Regions from separate parts of the Zunongwangia sp. HRR-M8 genome, predicted to be linked through region 2. Evidence: riboswitches for the same ligand, from Rfam matches in the RefSeq annotation. Region 2 holds a riboswitch; the other holds the start of a gene.

Region 1 (8,209 bases), 1.6 Mb from region 2:
AGTGGTTTAAATCTGTTTACGGCATCGATCTTAAGGAAACTCCGAAAGAGGATGGCTTTTGCCATTATTTGCTAGATGGAATATCTCCGCTATTTGAAGTTGAAAATGCAGTTGAAGATTCACGCTTTAAAAACAGTCCATTAGTAGAAAATTTTCCGCATATCGGTTTTTATGCAGGAGCTCCTATCAAAAGTTCTTCAGGACATGTTCTAGGGGCTTTATGCGTTATAGATCAAAAGCCAAATAAATTAAATAATAACCAGAAGAAAGCATTGGAGATTTTGGCGAAGAAGACAACTGACTATTTAAATATAAGGAAAGCTCTAATTAATCAAAGAAGATCTATTGAATTTAGCGCTATTAGATTAAAGGAAATACTGGATAATACGCCTGGTGTCATATTTCAATTTACAATTAATAAGAATTTTGAAATCAACTTTGATTTTATTAGTAAGGGAATTAGAGAGGTACATACCGATCTTAGTTTAGAACAAATGAAAAAAGAACCTAAGATCTTTTTAAATTATATTCATCCGGAAGATGTTGTGGAATTTAGAAAAAGTATGAGAAAATCTGCATCTAATTTAAGTTCTTATAAATTTAATTTTCGTGTGGTTTCGAATTCGGAAAAAATAAAATGGTATAAGCTGCGTGCCACACCAAAAAAAATTGAAGGGAGAAAGATGGCTTGGTTTGGTACGTTGACAAATATTTCAGGGATTATGGAGTATGAAACTATTCTAGAACAGATAACTTATGATATTTCTCACGTGATTAGAAAACCGCTAACAACTTTACTTGGTTTGAATGAGCATTTAAGAAATAATTCTAAATTAACCGAGGATGATCTGAGAGAATATGCTGATATGTTTAACATAGTTATTGATGAACTTGATATTTTTACTAGAAAAATAGATCAATTTTATCAATTAAAAGTGGTAGACCATCAAAACCGCATTTGAAATTAAATGATACTCCAAGAATTAAACATGTATTTTACTTGAGATTTTAAAGATACATTCCTTAGTCCCATTTAATGATCGGTTTAATATATCATTTAGAGGTTTGTGAAAAAGTCCTGATTTAAGGTAAGAAATAAATGAAGAAAAAGCATTTACCGAATCATTCACTGAATAGAACCATAACCTTTGGTTTTAGATGGTATGCCGTAAAACAAAAAAAACACCGAAAATACTTGATTTTCAGTGTTTTTTCTAAATTTTGATACTTAGTTCGTCGGGGTGGCAGAACGCTTATAACATTCTAAAACCCGCAGTATTTAATAGGTTTCCCATGGTTTCCAATTTCGGAACTCACGATTAACTCACATTATAATTAGAACATATTGAAGTTTTTTGGTACTTCATTTGGATAAAGATATAGAAAAAGTATTATTTAAGAAAATAAGTAAAGATTAGAATTTTAAACTTTCGATTATTTGGGAGGAGGTTCAACTTAGTTCTTTGTTGTACGCTGTTTTGTTACGTGAATTTTAAATAGATCCAATTACAGCTAATTCTGCTCCTGCTTGTTGAACAGAACTATCTAAGTGAGCCAGTACATTACTAACTTTTCTACCTTCTTTATTTGGGTTCTCTAATAATTTCCCTGAGATTCCTGGTTGAACCAGAACGATTGTATAGTTGAACATGTAATCATTATTTAATAATTCCATAAGTTCTTTATATTTCCCTTTAACAAATTTATCTTCTTTGCCATTTAAGCGTTTTTTTAATTTTTCTATCAGTATTTTCTTATTTGATAGCCAATTAGTGCATCGAATACATTGGGATAAAACTTCATCAACATCTCCAACACGAAGAGAAGGTTTTCCACCTGCTTTTTTAATGTGATAAAGGATAAAATTTATTTTACCATTATCATTTTTTACAGCTATATAATCGGCCAACTCAAAAGCGCCATGGTCATATAAGATAAAATCTAAGGAATTATCTTTCTGCAGCTGTGATTTTATACCGTCGTGAATAGATAAAGATTTAGATGCCTTCATATCTTTTTCATTACTGAAGAACTCTGTGTAAATGTCGATATTTTCTTTCTCCCAATTTAGAGACCGAAAAATTTTCATATCAATATTGAAAACATTTGCATCAGGTATTCTATATAGTTCATGATCAATTATATTAGAAAAATCACCTAAGATAAACTGTATCGAATTGTTATTTAAGTAATCTTCAAAAGATTCACCATCACCAGTATAAACTTGTATGTTATCTGGTATAATTAGTTCAAAATGTTCCTTGAAATTGTAAGAGATTTCAAAAGAAAATTTTTCTGAGCAGAAATTAATCTTCGCATTACTTTTGTCCTTTGACAAGTTTTTAGGTTCAATATAACATTCAAAAAAACTAATCTCATGAATTAATTCTTCGTTTTCTAAAATCTTAAGTTCAAATGGATCAGCATAGGTGTCTTTGTGCCATGAGGCATATATTATTTCCTCTGGGAATTTAGAAATAATTTTACCATTTGCCAGATAATCATAGCCAGAGTTAGTTCGAACTTCTCTTTCGCTATTAATTTTAGTTCCTAAACTTTTACACCAATTAATTAAAGTTGGGATTTGTTCATATTGGTGTGACCACACTTTTGAATTACTGCTATATCCAATAGTTTTTTCTTTATTGTTTTCTATAGCTTTAGTAAAAATGTGCCCGGCAAAGTGTAATTTGGCATCACTTGGTTTTACTTTACTTCCAGTATTTTTACCTGAGAACTGTCGGTACGATTCTCCATCTTGAGGACTACGGTTTCCCATTCCTAAACTGAAAATTTCTAAACCTGACATATCTAATAATATTTTATTAATTTCAGATTTGGATAATTTTTCAAAATCATCTCCTGTAAATACTTCTCCTATCAACTTATAAGTACCTTCTGATCTAATTGAAGATGAAGTAATAAATAGTAAGTTTTGAGTTTGATCATAAAATATTATGAACATATGATGTTTATGATCGTCTAAATCGTGGGTTCTAACCCATTTTGGTTTTATATCTTCCCTTGTTACAAAAATTACTGCTTGTAAATCCTCACTAATTTTATGATATAGAATTTGATGCCCGTTAATTGGTAAATCTTCATTAATCAAAAATGTATTGGCTCTATAAATTTTTATGTGGAAATAGGGATAGAGATTGAACATTGAAAAATCAGTTTCACCTTCTTGCTCTTCTACTGTTTCAAATGTATCTAAAGATTGTTTAATTTCGTCAATTTGATCAATTGCTTCATCACTTATTTCATGAATGATTTTTTGCCAAATATTTTCTTCATGATATAGGTTACGTTTTGTAATTTGTATATCACTTATTGGAGCAATGAATTTCGCATCACCAATGCTTTTAGAATTTGTTCTAGCAAAGCGACCAATAAATTGTAAAGTTATCGGTAACGAACCGTGTGGTTTATGTATTGCTGCAATTTTTAAATTGGGAAAATCAAAACCCTCACCAAGCATATTGTTACAGATTATGCCATCCAGCTTATCTTCTCTTAAATCCTTGATAGCCTTTTTTATAGTCTTATATGTATAAGAGCTATTTACAATTTTTAAATTAAGGTTAGTTTTTGCCTTATACAGCCCCAGAAGTTCTTTAGCGTGATCTTTACCTTCTGTCCTAATCATTAATTTATGATTGATTTTAGGTTTAGAATTGTCATCATTAAAAACTTTTTCAGCTTCTTTAGCAATTGCTAAATCTATTGAAGAGTTTCCCTTACTATTGACAGGGATATAACCGATATCTCCAAATATTCCATCTTTATAAGCCTGTGAAAGTGAATATTTGTAAATAATTTTTCCTTCCACTTCAAGTTTGTCATTTCTAAAAGGAGTTGCAGTAAAAAAGATTTTCTTCGCATTCTTAAAATATTTGATTGTCTTATTCCAAGTTTCAGCTGTAGAATGATGAGCTTCGTCAACAATTACCAAATCAAATAATTCTTCAGGAGGGGGATTATTATTTTTTATAGAATTGGAAATATTTATAGGTATTGTCACTACCACATCAAAATTCCTCATTTTTTCCCATTCATTTTTCTGTTTTAAACTCCCTCTAAGTTCCATTACTTCAGGAGTTTTGACATCTTTAGAAAAGACTTTAATATTCTTTAAAGTTTTTAAAGTGTCAAATTCTTCAAATATTTGACCACGAACAAGAACGCTTGAACTTAATACTAATACTCGTTTCGATCTTAAAACGAACGGAGCCATATTAATTACTCCTGTCTTTCCAGATCCAGTTGGCATTACAATTAAACCAATAGTTTCTTGATAAATTGTGAAGTGTGCCGCAATTGAATGAATAGCTCCAAGCTGAGCATTTCTAAGACCTTTTGAACCTTTTAACTTGTTGTTTACTGGATAAGATATTACTGGATAGAGGTTTTCGAAATAAGACATTTAAATTGGGTTGATCTATTTAAGACCCAAAAGTTAGTTAAATTATCTTTATAAAGACCTTATTTCTAAACTATTGCATCAAAAAAATGTCTAGTCCTAAAATATGGCTACAGGTTAAAATTGATTTAAGCTGTTAATTTATAAACCATATTTGGTGTTCTATAGTCTAAAGATAAATGTAATCTTATTTGATTATACAAATTAATTGCATTTTTTGTAGCCCTTTTTGCATGTTGCAGGCTATCCAAGGTCTGATCGAGATAGAATTCGTCTTTTAATATGCCATTTAGACGTTCTGCCATGGCGTTTTCATAGCAATGGTTTTCCTCGGTCATACTGATTCCTATGTTATTTCTTTTAAGGATTTGTGTGTATACATTGCTGCAATACTGAATACCTCTGTCAGAATGGTGTATTAGCCCGGTAGTATCTTTAGCTTGATATAAGGCTTTGTTCAAAGCTCTCTGACAGCCTTTAAGTTCTAGGCTATTGCTGATGTCATAACCAACTATTTTACGACTGTGCATATCTGTAATTAGCGCCAGGTAACAAAAGCCCTTTATGGTCCTTATATAGGTAATATCACTTACCCAAACTTGGTTGGGTTTTGTTACTTTAAGGTCTTTGATATTGTTTTTGTATTTGCGGAACCTGTGCAATGAGTTGGTGGTTCTGGAACTGTATTTTTTTCTAAGTGTAAGCATATTATGTTTTCTAAGAATGTTGAATAAGGTATCCCTGCCTATTTTTAAATCGGCATTTGTAAACTCTTTGCTCAGTGATCTGGTCAGTTTTCTAACCCCTTCTCTGGGAAGGGATCTGCGCCTTTTCTTGACAATGTCAACAACCTTATTTTCTAGTTCTGAACGTTTGTTTTCTCTACGTTTGTATTTATAGTAGGCGTCACGTTTAAGACCAAAATAGGCTGTTATGGCTGAGAGGGATGCAGATCCTCTGGATTTCTGCTTGGCCTTGATCAAGGCTTGATACTTAGTTTTTTTTTAAGTTCAAGCACTGATTTATAGCCCAGCTGTTCTGCTGCCACTTCAAGATAAGAATCTTCTATAAGGGCGTCCATATCCTTTTTCAAAAGAAGTTTCTTCAGCTGTTCAATTTCTTTTTGAAGCTGTTTGATACGTGTAATCTCATCTTTTGTTTTCACAGTCACTCTGGTGTTCATAAGGTCTTTACGGTTATATTTTCTGACCCACTCATTGATGGTTGTTGGAGCAATGCCGTAAGCTTTCCCTAGTTGATACTTGTTTAGTTTTCCTGCCGTAAGTTCGTCTAAAATTTTTAGTTTGAACGATTCGGAATACCGTCTGATTACTCTGTCATTTTTATACATAATGTTTGAAATTATGTAGCCTTTATTCAGGACGGGTCAGTATGAAGCACAACGGTATTGTATACCCGTCAGTTGCGGGAATTAGACAACTAAGATAGAAAAAATCCCCGACTTTTATGCTTGCGCGGTTGTGTCCGCAGGACACAAAGCCGCAATTGCTGGTATACGGTGTTGTACACAGTATTTCTATTCAATTTACTTAATAAATACTATATTTGTCAAGCTTTAGGGGTATTCTATATAAGAATTGAGAGAGTCCCTTTGAACCTGATATGGTTAACACTATCGTAGGGAAAAGTCTAGTAATTAATGAGAGAGAACTTCCTCTTTTATTAATCAGACCTATCTATCCATATTTTTATTAAATTAAATTGTATAAAATATGACTTGGTCAGATAAATCTTGGGAAACAATTAAGCCTATTTTTAACTCAATTTTAAAAATGCCTTTTATTCAGGAATTGATGAATGGTAATTTAGATAAAGAAAAATTTAAGTTTTATATGCAACAAGATTCGAAATATTTAGAAAATTTCGGAAAAACTTTATCCTTACTAGCATCAAAAAGTTATGATGTCAAAGAGACAATATCTCTTATTCATTTTGCTGAAACTGCTATTATAGCTGAAAGAGAATTACACGAGTTCTATTTCAAAGACTTTAATATTGTTCCGTCAAATATTATTGAGCCTTTAATTCATCATTATACAAGTCATATCAAAGCTGTTTCTTCATTCGAATCAGTTGAGATTGGAATGGCTTCAGTATTGCCTTGCTTTTGGATTTATAAAAAAGTGGGGGAATATATCTATGAAAATCAGAAAAGCAAAAATAACCCGTATCAAAAATGGATTGATACATATGCAGGTAATGACTTTGATTTAGTTGTTAAAGATGCAATTGATATTTGCGATAATTTTGCTTTTAATGCATCGACAAAAATTCAAGCTCGTATGACAGAAGTTTTCATTACATCTACAAGATTGGAATTTGAGTTCTGGGATTCATCATATCAAATAAAAAAATGGAAAGAGTTTAAAAAATGAAAGAAGAAATAAAAGCGGTAATTTTTGATATGGATGGTGTTCTGATTGATTCTGAACCTTTTTGGGAAATTGCAGAAAAAAAAGTTTTTGGCTCATTAGGTGTTAGTCTAACACCTGAATTATGTAGTCAAACAAAATTTATGACCACAATTGAAGTTACTAAATTTTGGTACGGTTATTATCAATGGGAAGGTAAATCATTTCAAGATGTTCAAAACGAAGTTATTGAATGCGTGAAATTGCTGATTAAAAAAGAAGGGAAAGAAATTAAGGGAATAAAAGGTCTTTTGAAATTTATAAAAACTAAAGGATTTAAAATAGGCCTCGCAACAAATGCACCATATGAGCTAATTCCAGTTGTTCTTGAAAAATTAAATATATCTGATTATTTCGATTTTTTTACATCTGCCGAATTTGAAAAAAAGGGTAAACCAAATCCAGCAGTTTATTTGTCTGTTGCTAAAAATCTGAAAATAAATCCTAAAAACTGTGTTGTTTTTGAAGATTCTTATTCTGGTTTATTGTCAGCAAAGAGTGCTGGAATGAAAACTGTAGCATATCGTCCAAAAAAAGAAAACTTAATAATGAAAGAAAAAATTGAAGATTTCGTAATTCATTCATTTTCGAATCTAAATTCAATAAATAGAATTTTCATTTAGTGACGGATGTTTTTTTATATTGTGTACAACGTGTTTGTATAAGATTAGTTGCGTGTTTAAGCACTAAAGTTAGCAAACAAATCACAGATAGAAAGTCTGAGAGGACTTTCGTAAGCAAGCTAGAAACTAGCAATTAATTTTATACGGTGTTAGGTAACGTTTAATCATAAGGAATCAGTTACTTCAAAATCTCCTGAATTAAAGTACGCTTTAGGGAAGTTACTTTCTTTCCCGTCAATCGTTGGCCAAATAGGATTCGTTGAGAAATCACTTTCACAATTTTCATAAAAGAAAGTAATTAAATCGTTAGAAACATTACAAACAGTGAAAATTGAATCTCTGAAATATTCCTTATATAATTCCGTGTGTTCGATTGATTTCTGATGTATTATTTTATTTCTGAGTTTCTCAAGTCTGTCAAAGTTGGCAAAAAACTTTTCTTTTTCAATAGGGTCAGTTTCGTATATGTCTGGTAATATTTCTTTAATCTTAGTTTTCAATGGTAAAAGTCTCTCGATAGAGCTTCCTTTGAACCTTTTTTCATAATGAACTCCAGCTTCTTTTTTTATTTCAAAATACTCATATTCTTCTGGAATACTAAGGTTTACAAAAGCTTCAATAGTAGTATAAGTGAATACAATAGAAGTTTGGATTTGTTCTATGAAGTCACAAATTATTTTAGAGCTTTCTTTGATGTCATCAAGAGAGTTTTCAATATTGTCACGTGTCTT
Region 2 (8,209 bases):
TGATTCGGCACTCATCGAGGTAATTCCTAAATGCGCTATATGGTCGCGGAATTTCTCTTGCTCTCGCGTAGAAATCGATAATTCTACTTCTTCATCTAAAATTCGATAGGCGCAAATCACCTGCAATAAGTCAGGATCGGTCATTTCAACTTTAGGTTCTAAACCACCGCTAAACGGCCGCAATCTGGGAAATGAGATGGAATATTTCGTTTTCCAATAGGTTTTCTGAAGGTATTTAAGATGAAGCGCGGTAAAAAAACTATCGGCTCGCCAATCTTCTAAACCAAATAAGGCACCGATTCCTATTTTATGAATACCGGCTTTCCCCAAACGGTCTGCAGTTGCTAAACGATAATCGAAATTGGATTTTTTGCCTTTGGGATGATGAATTTTATAAGTTTCGCGGTGATACGTTTCCTGATACACCAATGTAGCGTACAAACCATCGCTCACCAATCGCTCATATTCATCCTGATCTAGTGGTTGCACTTCCATAGAAATATTCGCAAAATGTGGTTTCAATAACCGAACGGCATTACTTAGGTAATCGATTCCTACAGTTTTATTGGCTTCGCCCGTCACTAATAAAATATGCTGATAGCCTTTATTTTTTAGAAATTCGGCTTCTTTTAAAATTTCAGCATCGGTTAAGGTTCTGCGAGGAATTTTATTGGTTAAGCTAAAACCGCAATAGGTACAAATATTCTGACATTCGTTACTTAAATACATTGGTGCATACATTTGCATGGTATTGCCAAAACGCTTTTTAGTAATCAGCCTGCTTTTCGCTGCCATTTGCTCTAAATACGGTTTTGCTGCCGGAGAAATTAAGGCTTTAAAATCTTCAAGATCAGGTTTTATTGTACTCAACGCACGTTCTACATCTTGTGCATTTTTTTGTTGAATACTTTCCAATACCTCATCCCAATTATATTGTGCTAAAAGGGTTTTAAAACTACTCATATAAAAATTGTGTTAGCGGACTACTCGCTTCTGCAATTTTGCCTGTTTCGGCAAGTTTTGCTTCGTAAGCCATTCGCCCAGATTCTACCGCCATTTTAAATGCTTTTGCCATTTGTACAGGATTTTTAGAAACCGCGATTGCCGTGTTTACCAGTACTGCATCTGCTCCCATTTCCATCGCAAAAGCCGCGTGCGATGGCGCTCCAATCCCTGCATCTATAATTACCGGAACATTACTTTGTTCGATGATGATTTCTAGAAAATCGAAAGTTTTTAAGCCCTTGTTGGTTCCGATAGGCGCACCTAAAGGCATCACACATTGAGCGCCAACATCTTCTAAACGCTTACACAACACCGGATCGGCGTGAATATAAGGCATCACCACAAAACCCAGTTTCACCAATTCTTCACAAGCTTTTAAAGTCTCTACCGCATCTGGCAATAAATATTTAGGATCGGGATGAATTTCAACTTTTACCCAATTGGTTTCTAAAGCTTCACGTGCCATTTGTGCCGCAAAAACCGCTTCTTTGGCATCGCGAACACCTGATGTATTGGGCAATAAACTTAGTTTTTCGTGCGATAGACTGGTAATCATATCATCTTCAGTATTGCCCGCTTCAACTCTTTTGAGCGCAACGGTTACCAATTCACTTTCGGAAGCTAAAACCGCTTCCCGCATTAGCTTTGAATTACTGAATTTCCCAGTTCCCGTAAATAAACGAGAATCGAAGTTTTTATCTGCTATTTTTAGTTTTTCCATTTTGTATTTTTTATTTGTTAGCCATTAGCTTTTTTAAATTTAAGCGGGTTATGGTTCGTCATTCCGGACTTGCTCAGCAATCCCATTCCTAGAAAATGTGTGAGATGCTGAATCAAGTTCAACATGACGTGCGAAATAATGCAGGTTGAAATTTCACGAACAATTTTCGGTAGGCCGGAATCTTAATCATTTAGAATTCAACATTTAGCATTCAAAATAAATGAGTCCTGATTCTATTCATTCTCAAATCAACACATTACCACATTATCAAATTGTCTCTTGTCTCTCTTCTATTTTCTCTTGTCTAAGATCTGCTGAATTTCTTTTTCCGGATGTTCCGAATGCGTCAATAAACCGGAAACCGCGACTCCACTTAATCCAATTTCTCGGAGTTCTTCAATGTCGTTTAGTGTAATTCCGCCAATGGCAATTATGGGAACCGTATTTTTCTGCTGCGAATATTTCTCTATCAATTCCTGATAACCTGAAAATCCAAGAATGGGGCTCAGTTTCTTTTTAGTCGACGTAAACCTTAGCGGTCCCAGACCAATATAATCGACTCCGTTTTGCAGATGATCCAAACAATGCCGCAGCGTATTTGCGGTACCGCCAATAATCTTTTCCTCTCCTAAAATCTGGCGTGCTTCTAAAACATTGGTATCTTCTTGTCCTAAATGAACGCCGTCGGCATTACAGGTTTTTGCAATTTCTACGTGATCATTTATAATCAGTTTTGCTTGATAAGCTGAGCATATTTCACGAGCTGAAATTGCGGTTTCTAGCACTTCTTTTGCTGAAGTTTCTTTCAGTCGTAGCTGAATCCAATTGCCACCGGCTTGTAACACGCGTTCTATATTTTCTAAATGAACTTTAGCATTTTCTCCTTGAGAGATATAATGCAGTGCAGAAATTTCTTTTTGCAAATTCACCGGTTTATTTAAAAACTGATTCATAGTGTTGCTTGATTTTAATAAAACTTTTTATTGGATTTTCTTGTTGCCAAACCGCGCCAAGCACTGCCGCGCCACTAAAACCCATTTTACGAATTGCTGAAATTTTTTCTGAATCAATTCCGCCTAGTGCAATCACTTGCTGTTGAAGGTCGTTTACCTGAAACTTTTTTCCCGAATACCCGGTTTTGGAAATCGAATTAAAAACAGGGCTCAAAAAACAGTAATCGAAATTCGATATTTCTGAAAGCATTTCTTTTTGATGCACCGAAGTGCTTACCTTAAATTTTTCTTGCTGAAAAGAAGTGATATAGTCATCTACATTTTCCTTCAGATTTGTTCTGAAATATTCCGGAAGATGAATGCCTTTCAGCCCAAATTCTCGTGCCAATTCGTGATGCTGATGTAGCACCATTTTGCAGCGGTATTCAGCTTCAAATTTTTCTAACCAGCTTTTTAATACTTCAAAAGAAACCTTGGGTTTACGAATATGAAGAATTTCTAAACCTGCATCGAGTATCGATTTCAGTTGAAATTCTTCATTTTCAATACATTTTTCCGCAGAAATTACGATTAGCATTATTTCAAATTATATTTTGACATTCTCAAATTGTAATTAAAATTAGTGCCATCATTCCCGACTCGATCCGGAATCTCCCACATTTAAATACTGAATTAGGATGCGACCCTGAATCAAGTTCAGGGTGGCGCCCATATTTTAAAATCATTAACCATTTCAGCATTCCGCTTTACGAATTTTCTGCAGAAATTACGATCAGCATTATTCAGAAATTATAAATACACTTCGCTTCCTTTTTTCTTAAACTCTTCTGACTTTTCTTCCATTCCTTTGATGATGGCTTCCTCGGTATCCATTCCGTTTTCTTTGGCATAATTCCGTACATCCTGAGTGATTTTCATCGAGCAGAAATTAGGTCCGCACATCGAGCAAAAATGAGCCACTTTCGCATTGTCTGAAGGTAAAGTTTCATCGTGATACGCTCGTGCCGTATCTGGATCTAGCGCCAAATTAAACTGATCTTCCCAACGAAACTCGAATCTCGCTTTACTCATCGCATCGTCCCGATGTTGTGCTCCCGGATGCCCTTTTGCTAAATCTGCCGCGTGGGCTGCGATCTTGTAAGTAATTACACCTTCTTTTACATCTTCTTTATTCGGTAAACCCAAATGTTCTTTTGGCGTTACATAGCATAACATTGCACAACCGTACCAGCCAATCATTGCCGCTCCAATTCCGCTCGTAATATGGTCGTAACCCGGCGCAATATCGGTGGTTAACGGGCCAAGCGTGTAAAAAGGCGCTTCGCCACATTCGGCCAATTGCTTATCCATATTTTCCTTAATCATATGCATTGGGATATGTCCGGGACCTTCAATAAAGCATTGTACATCGTGCTTCCAGGCGATTTTGGTTAGTTCGCCAAGTGTTTCCAATTCGGCAAACTGCGCATAATCATTCGCATCGGCAATACTACCCGGACGCAAGCCATCGCCAAGAGAAAATGCTACATCATAAGCTTTCATAATTTCGCAAATCTCTTCAAAATGCGTGTATAAAAAGCTTTCCTGATGATGTGCTAAACACCATTTCGCCATAATGGAACCGCCACGAGAAACAATTCCCGTTACTCGTTTTGCGGTATGCGGAATATATTTTAAACGAACCCCGGCGTGAATGGTAAAATAATCAACGCCCTGTTCGGCTTGTTCAATTAAAGTATCTCTAAAAATTTCCCAAGTTAAATTTTCAGCTTTTCCGTTTACTTTTTCTAAGGCCTGATAAATAGGAACCGTCCCAATGGGTACCGGAGAATTCCGAAGAATCCATTCTCGGGTTTCGTGAATATTTTTTCCGGTAGAAAGATCCATTATGGTATCGGCGCCCCAACGGCAAGCCCAAACTGCTTTTTCTACTTCTTCTTCAATAGAAGAACTTACCGCAGAATTCCCAATATTGGCATTGATTTTAACCAGGAAATTACGCCCAACAATCATTGGTTCACTTTCCGGATGATTAATATTACTTGGTATAATTGCGCGTCCTTTGGCAACCTCATCTCTAACAAATTCAGGAGTAATTACTTTAGGAATACTCGCCCCAAAACTTTCGCCCGGATGTTGCTCGGTAATCTGATTGATTTCCTGAAGCTTCTGATTTTCCCGAATAGCAATAAACTCCATTTCTGGCGTAATAATGCCTTTACGCGCGTAATGCATTTGGGTTACATTTTGCCCCGGTTTCGCTTTTAAAGGTTTTCGAATTCGTTTAAACCGAAGTTCATCTAACTTTTCGTTCTCTTCACGCTGCCGTCCATATTCTGAGGAAAGTCCAGATAATTGCTCTACATCTTCTCTTCCTGAAATCCATTGTTGGCGAATGGGTTGTAAACCTTGGCGCACATCAATTTCTACATTTGGATCGGTAAAAGGACCACTGGTATCGTACACCAAGACCGGTTCGTTTGACGTTTTTGTTCCGTTAAATTTATCGACGGTATCATCAAGCATAATTTTACGCATAGGCACCTTCACATTTTCGTGAAGTTGGCCTTTTACATAAATTTTTTCTGAATTTGGAAAAGGCGTTCTGCTGATGGCTTCTTCCCTCGGTAATTGGTTAGGTTTCATACTAAAAAGGTTTAGATTGATGTTTAAAATTTGATTACTGAAAATAAAACGATCAACCGCCTTGCGTAGCACGAATCACCAATACGTTACTGCCTTCTTCCACTAGTGTGTGTTCCCACTGTGGTTTAGAAATAATTTCGTTGTTAATGGCAATAGCAATTCCTGAAGCCTGAATATTCAATTGCTCCAATAACTCCTGAAGCTTTACAGGTTCTTTAAAAGAATGGTTTTGGTTGTTGACGTTTACAGTTATCATATCGTTTCGATTTTAATAGCCGTAAACCAAAGAGGATGGTCTTTGAAGAAAAGTAATATGAAATAGAACTTACCCCTTAATTTGGATAAAATCAATTCAAAATTTTCTAACTTTTCCCTTCGCAGATGCTAATCTGTATCAGGTTCAAAGGGTTTTTCTCAGCCGAATTGAATCAGCACCCCTAAAGTTTACTTTCTCAAAGTTAAATGAAATAATCCGAATTAAAAAAATGCTAAAGGCTTATTATTCTATTTTGAATACACTTTTAATACCTTTGCACTTAAATTTCCCGAAAAGTTTCCGAAGCAATTTTTCATAATTTCAGCTTTAAAATTTTAGGGAAATCCAAATTATATACGGCAGACTTAAAATTTCGGTATGGCAAAAATCAGGATTACCAAACAATTTTCTTTTGAAACAGGACACGCACTTTACGGCTACGATGGTAAGTGTCGCAACGTCCATGGCCATAGTTACAAACTTAGTGTAACCGTTATTGGAGAACCAATTAGCGATACTGATAATGTGAAGTACGGTATGGTAATCGATTTTGGCGACTTAAAAAAAATCGTAAAGTCTGAAATTGTAGACCAATTTGATCATGCCACCGTTTTCAACAAAAATACGCCTCATATAGAACTCGCGAAAGAATTAAAAGATCGTGGACATCACGTGATTTTAGTAGAATATCAACCCACCAGTGAAAATATGGTGATCGATTTTTCTCAAAAAATAAACAAACACTTACCAGGTCACATCAAACTACATTCGCTAAAACTTCAGGAGACTGAAACTAGTTTCGCCGAGTGGTATGCCAGCGATAATTAGGGCGTTCCCCTAGCGGGTCGGGCTATTCGCTTTATCTTTTTTATTTGCTTTGTAATTATGTTCTCAACATTTACAGGTGCTAACTGGCAAATAAAAAAGGATGCCGCTACTATCCCTAACGCAAAACATCTTTGTAGAAATAAGTATATTTGATTTATATTTCATCGTATGCAACTACCTACCGGAAAAAAGGTTTACTTCTCTAGCGATAATCATTTAGGTGCTCCTACCAAAGAAGCCAGCAAAGTACGCGAGGCGATATTCGTTAAATGGCTGGATGAAATTAAAGAAGATGCAGCGGCTATTTTTTTACTGGGCGATCTATTCGATTTTTGGTTTGAATATAAGCATGCCGTACCAAAAGGCTTTGTTAGGGTTTTAGGGAAACTCGCTGAAATTAAAGATAGCGGAATTCCGATTTATTTTTTCGTTGGAAACCATGATTTATGGATGGAAGATTATTTTGAAGAAGAACTTAACATTCCAACTTTTCGAAAACCACAGGAGTTTGAATTCAACCAAAAAACCTTCTTAATTGGTCATGGTGATGGGCTGGGGCCTGGAGATTATGGCTATAAACGCATGAAAAAAGTGTTTACCAATCCGTTTTCAAAATGGCTTTACCGATGGTTACATCCTGATATTGGCGTGCCTTTAGCGCAATATTTTTCAGTAAAAAACAAACTGATTTCTGGAGACGATGATGCTAAATTCTTAGGAGAAGATAACGAATGGTTGGTGCAATATTGCAAGCGAAAACTCGAAACTAAGCATTACGATTATTTTCTTTTTGGCCATCGCCATTTACCTATGGAAATTAAACTGAAAGAAAACTCGAAATACATTAACACCGGCGATTGGATTAATTTCTACACCTATGCAGCTTTTGATGGAGATGAATTGTATTTAAAAAAGCATCCCGTTAACGCTTCGTAGTTTACAGAAAAAAGCGTTAATTATTAATTCAGCAGAAAAATAGAGTCTAAAATCATAGAATCTTGGCTCTTATTTGAAATTCAGTATAAAAACGTTTATTTTCTATAGTCTTATTCTAAAAACAGCAAAGCGGTCTAAAATCTTATATCTCAACTATAACCATCAGATGCTGAAACAAGTTCAGCATGACGGTAATGCAGGTTCATAATTCAAAATAAATTCTTGAATCTATTTTCTTCAGCCTATATTCTAAAATCTCATATCTCAGTTCTAACTGCTAATTTTTCGAGACAAACTCTACGTAATTATGAAGTTCCATTTTAAAAATAGTGCCTTCAACCAAATCGCAGATTTCATTAAGTTCAAAAGCATTAACCACAAAATCCATTTTTTGAAGTGGAGATTTCAGTAAAATATTTCGTTCGCATAATTCAGAATGAGGACAATGAGAACAGTTGCCTGCGCTATTTTTTGCCATTCGAATATTTTTTGAGAACATATTCACTTCTTCAGGAGAAAGATAAAATCCCATATCCTTAAATACGAGTTGAACTCGCTTTTCATTAGAATTAGCAATTCCGCTTTTCCACTTAAAAGAAATCCCGGTATTGTTGTGGTAAATAATATCGACGTCCTCCATATTTCTAGCAGGTTTATCTCAAAGATAAAAATTTTATTTAAATTCAGTCTAAATAGCTTCGGGTTTTGTTTGCTGTTGAGAAAGTATTTAGTCGTTAGTTTACTGTTTAGCGTTTAATGTTTTCCGTTAGCGTCAAATTCATTCAAAATCCAGCAAAAAAATTCACAGTATACGATTTACAATATACTGTATACTGTATACTGTATACTGTAAAATTAGGAAGC

Evidence for each region. A riboswitch is a leader RNA that binds a small molecule or an ion and turns the genes downstream of it on or off. The one in region 2 is predicted to bind thiamine pyrophosphate.
Region 1: another riboswitch for thiamine pyrophosphate. It lies ahead of tenA (thiaminase II); the one in region 2 lies ahead of thiS (sulfur carrier protein ThiS).

What each region holds. Positions count from the first base shown of each region.
Region 1 covers NZ_CP115161.1:2,081,905-2,090,113, reverse strand. Annotated here, with positions in the region: gene PBT89_RS09055 (GAF domain-containing protein) at 1-962, shown strand, start outside; gene PBT89_RS09050 (DEAD/DEAH box helicase) at 1,493-4,426, opposite strand; gene PBT89_RS09045 (IS3 family transposase) at 4,552-5,406, opposite strand; gene PBT89_RS09040 (transposase) at 5,403-5,774, opposite strand; TPP riboswitch at 5,992-6,085, shown strand; gene tenA (thiaminase II) at 6,157-6,819, shown strand; gene hxpB (hexitol phosphatase HxpB) at 6,816-7,478, shown strand; gene PBT89_RS09025 (hypothetical protein) at 7,643-8,209, opposite strand, start outside.
Region 2 covers NZ_CP115161.1:3,724,179-3,732,387, forward strand. Annotated here, with positions in the region: gene thiH (2-iminoacetate synthase ThiH) at 1-963, opposite strand, end outside; gene PBT89_RS16245 (thiazole synthase) at 956-1,726, opposite strand; gene PBT89_RS16250 (thiamine phosphate synthase) at 2,017-2,679, opposite strand; gene PBT89_RS16255 (thiamine phosphate synthase) at 2,660-3,256, opposite strand; gene thiC (phosphomethylpyrimidine synthase ThiC) at 3,469-5,325, opposite strand; gene thiS (sulfur carrier protein ThiS) at 5,378-5,581, opposite strand; TPP riboswitch at 5,679-5,774, opposite strand; gene PBT89_RS16270 (6-pyruvoyl trahydropterin synthase family protein) at 5,960-6,409, shown strand; gene PBT89_RS16275 (UDP-2,3-diacylglucosamine diphosphatase) at 6,578-7,345, shown strand; gene PBT89_RS16280 (hypothetical protein) at 7,623-7,985, opposite strand.